One region of the Streptomyces sp. NPDC043861 genome, then DNA from elsewhere that is predicted to be linked to it. Evidence: riboswitches for the same ligand, from Rfam matches in the RefSeq annotation. Region 1 holds a riboswitch; each other region holds the start of a gene.
The links. Region 1 has a riboswitch for cyclic di-AMP ahead of AC068D_RS29855 (C40 family peptidase). Riboswitches for the same ligand answer to the same signal wherever they lie in the genome.
Positions count from the first base shown of each region.

Region 2: another riboswitch for cyclic di-AMP. It lies ahead of AC068D_RS07595 (M23 family metallopeptidase); the one in region 1 lies ahead of AC068D_RS29855 (C40 family peptidase).
Region 3: another riboswitch for cyclic di-AMP. It lies ahead of AC068D_RS03405 (M23 family metallopeptidase); the one in region 1 lies ahead of AC068D_RS29855 (C40 family peptidase).

Region 1 is NZ_JBWKDP010000016.1:88,556-92,729, forward strand. It holds gene AC068D_RS29845 (ATP-dependent Clp protease proteolytic subunit) at 40-675, shown strand; gene AC068D_RS29850 (hypothetical protein) at 683-994, shown strand; cyclic di-AMP (ydaO/yuaA leader) riboswitch at 1,360-1,514, shown strand; gene AC068D_RS29855 (C40 family peptidase) at 1,518-1,994, shown strand; gene AC068D_RS29860 (DUF6328 family protein) at 2,062-2,577, shown strand; gene AC068D_RS29865 (LysE family translocator) at 2,531-3,166, opposite strand; gene AC068D_RS29870 (LysR family transcriptional regulator) at 3,249-4,160, shown strand.
Region 2 is NZ_JBWKDP010000003.1:20,441-24,614, reverse strand. It holds gene AC068D_RS07600 (PP2C family protein-serine/threonine phosphatase) at 1-1,032, shown strand, start outside; cyclic di-AMP (ydaO/yuaA leader) riboswitch at 1,330-1,465, shown strand; gene AC068D_RS07595 (M23 family metallopeptidase) at 1,477-2,532, shown strand; gene AC068D_RS07590 (PrsW family intramembrane metalloprotease) at 2,702-4,033, opposite strand; gene trmB (tRNA (guanosine(46)-N7)-methyltransferase TrmB) at 4,082-4,174, opposite strand, start outside.
Region 3 is NZ_JBWKDP010000001.1:817,867-822,040, forward strand. It holds gene AC068D_RS03390 (helix-turn-helix domain-containing protein) at 1-594, shown strand, start outside; gene AC068D_RS03395 (DUF6126 family protein) at 606-752, shown strand; gene AC068D_RS03400 (tyrosine-protein phosphatase) at 780-1,592, opposite strand; cyclic di-AMP (ydaO/yuaA leader) riboswitch at 2,306-2,469, shown strand; gene AC068D_RS03405 (M23 family metallopeptidase) at 2,472-3,461, shown strand; gene AC068D_RS03410 (SGNH/GDSL hydrolase family protein) at 3,637-4,174, shown strand, end outside.

The DNA.
Region 1 (4,174 bases):
GCACCGCACGACCGCTTCAGCGACGAGGAGAGGTACGCCATGAACCGCCCTTACGCCCGATACGTCCTGCCGGAGCTCACCGAGCGCACCAGCGTCGGCCTTCGCACGCTCGACCCCTACTCGAAGCTGATGGAGGAGCGGATCGTGTTCCTGGGCACGCCCATCGACGAGACCTCGGCCAACGACGTCATCGCCCAGTTCCTCTACCTCGAGCACGCCGCCCCCGACCAGGACATCAGCCTCTACATCAACTCCCCGGGCGGCTCCATCACCGCCATGATGTCCGTCTACGACACGATGCAGGTGGTGACCTGCGATGTGGCGACGACATGTCTGGGCCAGGCTGCCTCCACGGCCGCCGTGCTGCTCGCGGCGGGGACTCCCGGCAAGCGCATGGCGCTGCCGGGAGCGAGGGTCGTCGTCCGGCAGCCCGCGATGACCGAGCCCGTGGAGGGGCAGCCGACCGATCTGGACATCCAGGCACGCGAGTTGCTGCGACTGCGCGAGGAGATGGCCAGGATGCTGTCGCGGCACACCGGAAGAAGCGAGGAGCAGATCTCCTCCGCCTTCGAACGCGACACCGTCTTCGATGCGCCGGCAGCCAGGGAGTACGGCCTCGTCGACCACATCATCAAGAGCCGCAGGACGTCCGCCGCTTCCCCCTCGGCCCGGTGAGCCGTCGGTGCTGCTCCCGGAACTGCCACCGCTGCCCGCACTGACGCGCGCCGAAAGCGAGTTCATCGACCGCTATCTCGAAGTCGTCGACCAGCTCGGACGAATCAACCCGGCCGGGGGCGCCGCACACACCTATGCCGCCCTGCGCGCCGCACAGGCACTGGCCGCACACGCTGTTGGCCTCCGGGACGCGCTCGCACTGATGCACGCCCGCGGCGAGAGCGAGCTCCACACCCCCACACTTGCCCACGCACTGCGGGTGTTGGACGGGGAGCGAAGGGCGGCGCGAATCATCGTCCCTCCGGAGCCGACCAGTTGAACCGGCGCCCGGAGAGCGGCGACGGAGGCGCGGCTGCGGGGGTGGGCAGGCGTACGAGTGGGTGTCGGCCAACCGGCGTAGGCGTGGCTTCGACATAAGTGCCGTGCGAGTTGCGCAACCTGATGGGCCATTCGGCGGAATGAGAGGTTCCGCTGCTGGTCCAGCGCTCGTCACGCCTCCCTCGTCCGTCGGCCAAATGGGTCCGTCCACCTGAATGGATCAGTGGTGAGGAGCCTCACAAATCGCCGTTTCGACTCGGAAATCCGGCAGTTCGTGCGTCAAGATCCCTGGGACGACAAGCCCCCGCCACCGCGGCGGGGCGGTCCGGGCGGACGCCGAGTCCTGCCGCCGCACCGGATGCCTGGTCGACATCAGTGCTTCGGCAGGAGTGGAGGACCCACGCAGTACGGCCCGGCCGCCGACACGGCAGGGCCTTGGGGTGAAGCCGCTTGCGCGGCCGGGCATCTTCGTTGGCCCGAACCCGACAGGTCATCCTTCACAGGCGGCTGACGAAGGGTTGCGCATGACTGCGCAGACACACGGTCCGTCCCTGCTCTCCCGGACGGGCGCCGTTTCGGCTCTCACCATCGCCGCCGTCGGCGGCTCCCTGCTCGTACCGGGCGGCACACAGGAGGCCCAGGCCGCCACCGCACACGCATCGAAGGCCCTCAAGGTGGCCGCCTCCAAGAAGGGCGCCCCGTACCGGTACGGCGCCACGGGCCCGCACCGCTTCGACTGCTCGGGGCTCACCCTGTACTCGTACAAGAAGGCGGGCAAGGCCCTGCCGCGCACGGCACAGGCGCAGTACAACCGCACGCGGCACATCCGTGCATCCACCCGCCAGGTGGGCGACCTGGTGTTCTTCCACTACCGCGGGAACATCTACCACGTCGGGATCTACGCGGGTCACGGAAAGATCTGGCACTCCCCCAAGACCGGCTCCGTCGTCAAACTGAGCAAGATCTGGTCCAAGAGCGTCCGCTATGGACGCGTGCGCTGACCTGCACGGACGGGCAAACGGCCCAGTGAGGTGACAGGTTCCGCGGGGCACGGGCAATTCGTCATACATGGCCGACGATCCCCGTGCCTCGCGCGACGAGTCCGAGCTCGAAAGAGCGGACCGCAACTTCGCCGAGCTGCTGCAGGAGCTGCGGGTCATCCAGACCGGCGTACAGATCCTGTTCGCGTTTCTGCTGACCCTCGCCTTCACCGCCCGGTTCCCGTCCCTCGACTCGTTCCAGCGAGGCACGTACGTGACGACGCTGATGCTGGCCGTGGTGGCCGCAGCGCTGTTCACCGCACCCGCGGCGGTGCACCGCGGACTGTTCCGCAGGGGCGCCAAACGGGAGATCGTCTCGGTCTCCTCGCGGCTCGCGGGAATCGGCCTTGCGGTGCTCGCCCTGGCCCTGACCTCGGCGGTACTGCTGGTCGTCGATGTCGTGCACGGCACGCCCGAAGGGGTCGCCGCCGCTGCGACGACCCTGTTCGTCTGCGTCCTGCTGTGGGGGGCGCTGCCCCTGGTCCTCGGCCGGAGGCTCAGCGAGCCGCCGGAGCGATCACCAGAGCCAGGCCGAGAGCGGTGAGAGCCCCGCCGCTGACGCCCTCGACGGTGCGAGCGGCCCGCGGCCGGCGAAGCCACCGTCCCAGCCGGTCCACGAGCAGCGCCACCAGTGGGAACCAGACGAGTGCGAGTGCCACGACGATGCCGGCCAGCAGCAGCGTGCGCGGCAGTACCGCGGCATCGTCCGGCACGAACTGCGGCAGCAGGCTGAGGAAGAGCACCGGCGCCTTGGGATTGAGCACATTGGTGAGGAAGCCCTGGCGCAGACTGCGCACGGCTCCCGTGCCGGTCACGAAGCGCTCGGCGTCCCCTACGGCCGCCGGCCTCGGCCGGAGAGCATTGCGCAGGGCCTGTACACCCAGGTAGAGGACGTAGGCACCCCCCACGAACTGGAGCGTCCGGTACAGGACCGGCACGGCGACCAGCAGCGCCGCGAGTCCTGCGACGGCCAACGCGGTGTGGACGACCAGTCCTCCGGCCACCCCGAGCGCGGCGGCGACGCCGTCGGAGCGGGAGGCCAGGGCATTGCGTACGACGACCGTGAAATCTGCGCCCGGCATGGCGACCATGCCCGCCGCGACCCCGACGAAGGCGATCAGCTGTGCGTCCATGACCCCACCCTGGACCACGACAGCCCTTAGCGTGTACTTGCAATCTCCTGGGTCTGCCTGAAGGAACGCTTAAGGGGCACAGATGTACGACCCGACACGGCTGGCGGCACTGGTGGCGGTCGCCGAGGCCGGTTCGATCACCCGGGCCGCGGGCCGCCTCGGCTACACCCCTCCCGCGCTCTCCCAGCAGCTGACCAAGCTGGAGCGCGAAGCGGGGGCGGCGCTGCTGGTCCGCCATCATCGCGGAACCCGGCTGACGCCCGCCGGTGAGGTGCTCGCCGCGCATGCCCGGCGGGTGCTGGACGAGATGGACCGCGCGCGACATGAACTGGCCCGGCTGGCCGGGCTGTCCGGCGGCCGGCTCCGGGTGGGCACGTTCACCACGGCCGGCGTCCATCTCCTGCCGCCGGTGCTGAGCTCGTTCCGCCGGGCCCATCCGGATGTGGAACTGACCGTGGCCGAGTACGAACCGCCGTACGGGGTCGCCGCGGTGGCCTCGGGCGAGGTGGACCTGGCCCTGACGCACGAGTACGAACCGGGCGAACCGTACCCGTTGCCCGCGGGTGTCCTTCTGGAGCCCCTGCTGGTCGAGGAGTTGGTGCTGGTGACTGCACCGGGGCAGCTGCTGGCCGGCGGCTCGGGACGGCTCCCGGTCGATGAGCTCGCGGGCCGGCCTCTCATCAGCAGTGCGCCCTCGCACCCTCCCCGCAGGGGTGTGGAGGGTGCGCTGGCGCGGGCGGGGGCGACATCGGCCGTGGTCTGCGAGTCGCCCGGGTATGCGCTGGTCTGCGCACTGGTCAGCGCGGGGCTCGGGGTCGCGGTCGTACCGGAGATGGTGGCCAGAACGGCGACGACGCCGCTCGGGGTGCGGCCGCTCGAGCCCGCTGCGTTCCGCCGCACGATCTCCGTGGCGCACCGCGGCGACGAGTCCGGTCCCGCAGCCCGCTCTCTGCTGGCCCTGCTGCGCGCCGGGTTCGCACAGGCCACCGGGTAGTGCAACGGCGCGAA
Region 2 (4,174 bases), on a different contig from region 1:
GTGACCCCGGAGTCGTACCGGGCATCGCCGCTCTTCGCCGCCGCACCGTTGCTCGCCGCCCCGTTCTTCTCCTGGCGCGGCACTCTGGTCGCCGCCGTCGCCAGCGTCGCCGTCGTGATCGGGCTGCACGTCTACAACGGCACCCTGAGCCAGGTGCCGGCGACGACCGAGACGCTGACCGTGTTCACGGTCTCCGGTCTCGCTCTCTACATCAACCATGTCCTGCGCCGAAGCGGCCAGCGCCTGGCATCCGCACGTGTGATCGCGGAGGCCGCCCAGCGGGCCGTGCTCCCCACGCCCAGAGAGCGCATCGGCGGGCTGCACATCGCCGCCCGTTACGAGGCGGCGCAGGAGGACGCCTTCATCGGCGGTGACCTCTTCGCCGTGCAGGACACCCCGTACGGCGTGCGTCTGGTGGTCGGGGACGTGCGGGGGAAGGGGCTGGACGCGGTCGAGACGGTGGCCGTGCTGCTCGGGGCGTTCCGGGAAGCGGCGGAACAGGAGCCCTCGCTGGAGCGGGTCGCGCAGCGGCTGGAGCAGGCACTCGCCCGAGAGGGTGCCCACGGCCTGGATGCCGTCGAGGGGTTCACCACCGCCGTGCTCGCCGAGATCCCGCCCGGGAACGGACAGGTCCGCGTGGTCAACCGCGGCCATCCGCCGCCGCTCGTGCTGCATGCGGACGGTTCCCTGGCCCTGCTGGAGCCCAGCAGGCACGCGCTGCCGCTGGGTATGGGCGATCTCGGTCACTGGACGGACGTCGTGGACGAGGTGCCGTTCCCGCCCGGGGCGACCCTGCTGCTCTACACCGACGGACTGTCCGAGGCGCGCGACGCCCACGGCGCCTTCTACGACGTGCGCGTACGAATGGGCGGCCGTATCTTCCCCGGCCCCGACGAACTGCTGGACTCGGTCATCGACGACGTGCGGCGTCACACGGGCGGCGGAACGACGGACGACATGGCCCTGCTGGCCGTCAGCAGACCCGGGGCGCGGCAGCCCGAGCAGCGTCGTGTGATGCCGGTGGTGCCCTGAGCGGCTCGCTGCTGTCCGCGCCCTGAGCGACGTCGTGTGATGCCGGTGGTGCTCCTGTTCAGGCCGCCGCGACGGAGCGTGACCGAAGGGCAGCCCTCCGCATAACATCTGACGAACAGTCAGGAGCGGAGTCTCGGGTGAGAGGGAGTCAACTCGCCCGATTTCTTCATGTTCTGGGTGGAAAGTTCGCACCCGAAGCGTCAAACGATCAACCGGAACAGCTTGGAATAGGCCCCCCGTGTCTATTAACGTTCGATAACGCAGCGCGGTCGTCCCAGCCGTCGCAAGAGACGGCTCCGTGCGCACGCGCCGAATCCCGTAAGGGAACCGGGGAACCACCTTTTGGGGTGAATCGGGCACTTCGCGGTGCTCGTAGGAGACCTTCCTGCTCCGAACCCGTCAGCTAACCCGGTAGGCGAGAAGGAAGGAAAGGAGCACGCCTCCGTGGCGTCCAACGAGCCTGCCCTCCAAGAGCCGCCCACCACCGAGTGGGTCCCCACCGCAGAGTGGGCCCCGGCCGCCGGGACGGAGGAGTGGAACCCGACCGAGGAGACCGTCCGCCCGGTCCGTGGCAGGCACCGCGTCGTCAAGCAGCGCAATGGACTCGCCCGTAGCTCCACCGTCCTCGGAGTCGGTGTCATCGCTGCGGTGGGTGCGGGTGGCATGGCCACCGCGCAGGACAAGCCGGCGGTCTCGATCTCCCTGCCGGACACCATCACGGACAACCTCCCGGACGCCAAGTCGCTGCCGGGTGTGGGTTCCCTGATCTCTGACGACTCCGACGAGCAGGGCGAGGAGCGGAACGAGGCCCCGCTCACGGCCATGTCCGTCGCCGACACGGCGTCCGCAACCGGCACCCAGCAGGGCGGCGGCTCGGGTGAGGCGCTGCGCGCACGCATTCTCCAGCAGGCCGAGCAGCAGCAGGCCGAGGCCGAGGCCGAGGCGAAGGCCGCCGCGGAGAAGGCCGCTGCCGAGCAGGCCGCGGCGGAGGCGACGAAGCAGCAGACGGCAGCCGAGGCGGAGGCCGCCGAGGCGAAGAAGAAGGCGGAGGAGGAGGCGGCACGCAAGGCCGAGGCCGAGCGGCTCGCCAAACTCGCCGCGAGCTACTCCCTGCCGACGTCCTCGTACACGCTCACGTCGACCTACGGTGAGTCGGGCTCCATGTGGTCCTCCGGCTATCACACCGGCCTCGACTTCGCGGCCCCGACCGGTACGCCCGCCAAGGCCGTGCACGGCGGAACCGTCAAGTCGGCGGGCTGGTCGGGCTCGTACGGCTACCGCATCGTGCTGGAACTGGAGGACGGCACCGAGGTCTGGTACTGCCATCTGTCCTCGATGACCGTCGGCGCAGGCCAGCAGGTCGCCACGGGCGAGACGATCGGGCGTGTGGGCGCCACGGGCAATGTCACCGGCCCGCATCTGCACCTCGAGGTGCACACGCCGGGCGGCGCCGGGGTGGACCCGGCGGCGTGGCTGCGGGACAAGGGCCTCAGCGTCTGACGCCGCTTCCTCGCACGACCCCGGCGGGTGCACACGTCCCGCTGCTAAGGGCAGGGCCCTGGGGCCTCCCGTTTGAATCCTGCCGGGCGTGCGTGCCCCGGTACGCACGCTCGCCGCGTTGTCGTCGGTCGCCCATGCTCCGCGTGGGCGGCCCTTCCCGACAGGCCGGCTACGCCCGGTACGGGTTGTACCCGTCGTAGTCCAGATAGGGCGGCGGCGTCCGTGCCCGGCCCGTCGCCTGGGCAGCGTAGGCCAGTGCCGGGGACGCGACGTGCTTGCGCTGCCAGAGATGGTGGAGCAGCTCCTGCTCGCGTGCCACGAAGTCCGGGCCCGCGGTGCCGCGGTGGGCACGGTGGCGCAGGAAGGCCAGGGAGGTCGCGAAGGCCTCGTACTCGGATACCGTCCGTGCGGCCGCATGGCCGTGCGTGCGGCCCGCCATGTCGCGGGCCATCGTGCGCGCCCGCATCGAGGAGAGGGCGAGCGGCTCGGTGGGGGAGAGCCAGCCCGCCGCCGCGTACGCGGGGAGCTGTGCCTCGACCGTGCGCAGCTCCCGCTGCCGGGTCCAGATCGCCAGCCAGGTCAACAGCGCGAAGGCCGGCACCATGAACAGCGCGTACACGGCGTAGAACCCCCAGGGGCCGAACACGCCCGAGCCGTTCCACAGCGCGTGCATGCCCATCGCGAGGGCGAGGCCCAGCAACGGCAGCGCGGTCCTGCGGAACTTCCTCCGCCGGGCGGTGAGCGCCGCGAGACCGAAGCCGATGCCCGTCAGCACGGTGAAGAGCGGGTGCGCGAACGGCGACATCACGATCCGCACGAAGAAGGTCGCCGCGGTGACGGATGCGAAGCCCGAGCGGCCGAACTCCTGGTCCTCACCGAACGCATTGCCGAGGTAGAGGATGTTCTCGGTGAAGGCGAAGCCGGTGGCGGTGAAGCCGGCCACGACGACGCCGTCGACGACGCCGGTGAAATCCCGCTTCCGGAAGACGAAGATGAGCAGGATGGCGGCCGCCTTCGCGCTCTCCTCGACGAGCGGCGCCACGATGGTCGCGCCGATCGTGTCCGCAGAGGTGGGATCCGCCGTTGCGGTGGCTATCCACTGGGTCGCGAACGAATTGGCGATGATCGCGACGAGCGCGGCGGCGCAGGCCCCCCAGGCGAAGGCGAACAGGAGATTCCGCCAGGGGCCCGGCTCGACGCGGTCCAGCCACCGGAACGCTGCCATCAGCAGCGGCACGGGCAGCAGCGCCAGGCCGAGGCCCACCAGAAGACCCTCGGTACCGGTCTGTTCGCGCACCAGCGCGAGGATGACCAGTCCCGAGAGCGCGAGCAGGGTGATCACGGTCCAGGCGCGCAGTGCCCTGCCGCGCCAGAAGGCGCGGCGAGGTTTGTAGCGCCAGCGCGCACGCTCCGGCACCGCGTCGAACAGCGGCTGTTCGCCGCACGCCGGTACGGCGGGATGCGGCGCTGTCGGATGCTGCTGCGGGGACCAGTCGGACACCCGACGACCCTAACGAGGGACACCGACAGCGCGCGACGGCGTCACGGGCTATCGGCCGCTGCGGCGGAACAGCAGATCGTGCACGACATGCCCCTTGTCGAGGCCCTGGCCCTCGAACCGGGTGAGCGGACGGAAGGCGGG
Region 3 (4,174 bases), on a different contig from region 1:
GCCGGGCGAACCGATGCACCGACGGCGGACGAGCTGCCCGATGTCGCACCCCGGCTCCGCGAGCTGCGCCGCCGCCGGGGTCTCACCCTTGAGGCCGCCGCCCAGCGCGCCGGTCTCTCGCCCGCCCATCTGTCCCGGCTGGAGACCGGCAACAGGCAGCCTTCGCTGCCCATGCTGCTCGCCCTGGCCCGGGCCTACGGTACGACGGTCGCCGAACTGCTCGGTGAGCTGCCGCCGGAGCGTGACGCGGTCGTCCGGGGCGGGCGGATGGGGCCCGCCGCGGCCGACGGCTGGGCCTACCGAAAGGCGGGCGGGAGGGGCCGCGCCATGCAGGCCCTGCGGGTGCATGTGCCGTACGCCACCCAGGGAGACCTGGTACGGGTGCATCCGGGCGAGGAGTGGCTGCACGTGCTGGAAGGCAGGCTGCGGCTCGGCCTCGGCGACAGCGTGCACGAGCTCGAACCGGGGGACAGCGCCCACTTCGACTCGCTCACGCCGCACCGGATCACCTCGGCCACCCGGCAGGGGGTCGAGCTGTTGTTCGTCCACACCCTGTTGCAGAGCCCCGACCCGCACGCGCATCCGCACAGCTGAGGAGATCCGTCATGCCGGAGAAGCCGTCATCCAGCCGGGACGCGCACCAGGAGCAGAAGTTCCCGATCGGGCTGATCGTGCGACTGTTCGCGTACCTGGTCGCGGGCCATCTGTTCGCGGCCTTCCTCTACCTGCTGTTCACCGTCGGCGGCAAGTGACCATGCTGCGCGACGGCCGGAAGGGGTTCAGACGGAGCCGTCCAGCAGCCGTTCGCGCAGCTGCTCACGTGTCCCGGGCGAGATCTTGAGCCCGTCGGAGAGATAGCGCTCGGTGGTGCCCCAGGTCTCCTCGATGGTCTCGAACGCCGCCGTCAGATACTCGGCGCGGGCGTCGAAGAGCGGGCTGAGCAGCTCCATGACCTCCGGCGACATCCCGGCCGGGGAAGTGTCGCTGCGGCGCACCTTGTAGCGTCGGTGCGGGTCGTTCGACTTCAGATAGTCGGCCTCGACGGCATCGCGCTCGACCCCCACCGCGAGCAGCGAGACCGCGATCGACAGTCCCGCGCGGTCCTTGCCCGCCGCGCAGTGCATCAGCGCCGGAACACTGTCCTCCGCCAGTGCATGCAGCACCCGGCTGTGCTCGGCCGTCCGCGTCTTGATCATCATGCGGTAGGAAGCCGTCATCCGGCCGGCCGCCTTGCCGTCGGCGAGGATCGACCTCAGCTGGTCGATGTTGCCGTCGCGCACCATCCTCCAGAACTCGGCGCCGTCGGCCGGATCGCTGAGCGGAATGTTCAGGTTCCGCACCCCGGGCAGCTCGACGTCCGGGCCCTCCAGCTTGTGGTCGGCGGCATTGCGGAAGTCGAAGATCGTGTGGAGCCCGAGAGAGGCGAGGAAGGCGGCATCGCTCGCGGTCGCGTGCGCGAGGTGACCGCTGCGGAAGAGCCGTCCGTACCGCACCTGCCGCCCGTCCACGGTCGGAAGCCCGCCCACGTCCCGGAAGTTGCGCACGCCGGAGAGCTCGGGTTCGGTCGACGGGACCTGTGGCAGCTGCGTCACGGGGGCTCCTCCGTGTCTGCGGTCGGCACTGCTCGCCGACGATGGCGCGCTCCGACCATACGACATTGATTCCTCAGGCAATCATCTCGGCTATGCCTGTATGAGCGCTCCCTCGAGTACGGAATCTGCTCGATAATGTTCCACTTTGTGTGGATGTGATGGGCTGGTCCGGTCAGGTGATCGTGGAGGCCGAACGCGGTCGCGTGCTCGACGCGCCGCGGACGTCCGGCCGCCGGCTCCCCCTCCTGTCGTGCGGGCGGGGGAGCCTCGCCGGGTGCCGGGCTTTCGGGGCTGGCGCTCCACGGGTGGGGTGCCGTCCGTCGTGATCCAGTCGCGCCGTGGCGCCCGGGCTCGAGGGCGTGCGGGGGGAGGGGGGATCTGGCGAAGTTGTCCATTGAGTGGAGCAACGGCGCAATCTGACACTAATGAGGCATCTGTCCGTATTGGGTGATTTCGCATAACGCGCCCCGGTTGCAAGGGAGATGGGCGCCGTACCGTGAGCGGGATCATATTCGTGACGGTCTGTCGTCGTGCGCCGGAATCAAGTCCCCTTGTCCATAAGGAAATCGAAGATCCGTAATCCACGGAGTGTCACCGGAAAATCCGTGTTGGTATCGCGCGGGTGAATGTCGGGCGATTGAGGTGGCTTGTACCCCCGCCAAGGCTCGCTTACGGTCGCCGCAATCCGGTCGGATCGCCCAATCCTGCCGCCGTCCGGAATATCGCACCCATCCACGTGTGGCAGGAGCGGGGGACCCAGGTAAGTCCGCCGGCCGGGAGTTCCGGACGGCTAGGGGTGAAGTCGCGATGCATACGCGGCCGGGCATCTCCAGCCCGAACCCGACAGCTCACCTCGCAGGCGCCGGAGAGGAATTCGCCATGCCCGCAAAGGGTAAGCACCGCCGTCCGAGGACCAACCCGTTCACGCGCGGATTCGCTGCCGCCGGCACCGGTGGCGCCGTCATCGCACTCCCGCTCATCGGCGCCACCGGTGCGCACGCCGCGGAGAAGTCGGCTCCCGCCGTGAGCCCCGAGCATGTCGCCTCCGTCACCTCCGTCGCCCAGAAGGCTGCCCCTCAGGCGCCCAAGGCGGGGAAGGTCCCCACGACCTACACGGTCGTGGCGGGTGACTATCTGTCGAAGATCGCCGTGGCGCAGGACGTCAACGGCGGCTGGAAGAAGCTGTACGCCGACAACCGTGAGGCCGTCGGTGAGAACCCGTCGCTGATCCACCCGGGTCTCAAGCTCACGATCGGGGCCAAGGCCGCCCCGGCCGAGAAGAAGGCTCCCGTCGAGCGCAAGGCGCCGGCCGAGAAGAAGGCTCCCGTCGAGCACAAGGCGGCGGCTCCGGCGAAGCAGGAGCGCCAGGCCGCCCCGGCCGAGCGCGCCGCACGCAGCGCCGAGCGCCCCGCTGCCGCTCCCGCTGCGGCTCCTGCCGCCGCCCCCGCCGCACAGGCCAAGGTCACGGGCTACACCGCTCCGGTCACCGGTGGCATCAGCACCTCCTACCGGACGCCCGGTGCCATGTGGTCCAGCGGCTACCACACGGGTCTCGACTTCATCGCCTCCATCGGCACCTCGGTCAAGTCCGTCGGCCCCGGCACCGTCGTCTCGGCCGGCTGGGCCGGCGCCTACGGCAACCAGGTCGTCATCCAGCACAGCGACGGCACCTACTCGCAGTACGCGCACCTCTCCTCCCTTTCGGTCTCGGCCGGCCAGAGCGTGCGTGGCGGTGAGCAGATCGGTCTGTCCGGTTCCACCGGCAACTCCACCGGCCCGCACCTGCACTTCGAGATCCGCACGACGCCGAGCTACGGCTCGGACATCGACCCGCTCGCCTACCTGCGAGGGCACGGCGTGTCGATCTGAATCTGACGTAACGTCAGTGAAGTCCGCCGCCCCTTTCCTGACGGAGGGGCGGCGGACTTCTGTGTGCCGCCCTATTCCCACTTTGCGAGAAACTGACCTGGTGGTCTATGTCACGCCACGTCAACCCCTCCCTACGGTGGCGTAGGTCACTTGATGCCGTGAATGATGTCGTGACGTGGCAGACGATTCGAGATCAACGATGAATGGCGTATTCGGGTCGTACGCGGCGGTCGGTGACAGTTTCACCGAGGGCGTCGGAGACCCCGGACCCGAGGGGCAGTTCGTAGGCTGGGCGGACCGCCTCGCGGTGCTCCTCGATGACCGCGTACCGGAGCACACATTCCGCTATGCCAATCTCGCCGTGCGCGGCAGGCTCCTCGACCAGATCGTGGAGGAACAGGTCCCCCGTGCGAAGGAACTGGCCCCCGACCTGGTGACGTTCTGCGCCGGCGGAAACGACATCATCCGGCCCGGCACCGACCCCGACGACGTCGCCGAGCGCTTCGAACGCGCCGTCGCCGACCTCACCGGCGTCGTCGGTACCGTTCTGGTGACCACCGGCTTCGACACCCGGGGCGTCCCCGTGCTCCGTCATCTGCGCGGCAAGATCGCCACCTACACCGCGCATGTGCGTGCCATCGCGGACCGGCACGGTTGCCCGGTCCTCGACCTGTGGTCGCTCAAGTCCGTCCAGGACAGGCGCGCCTGGGACG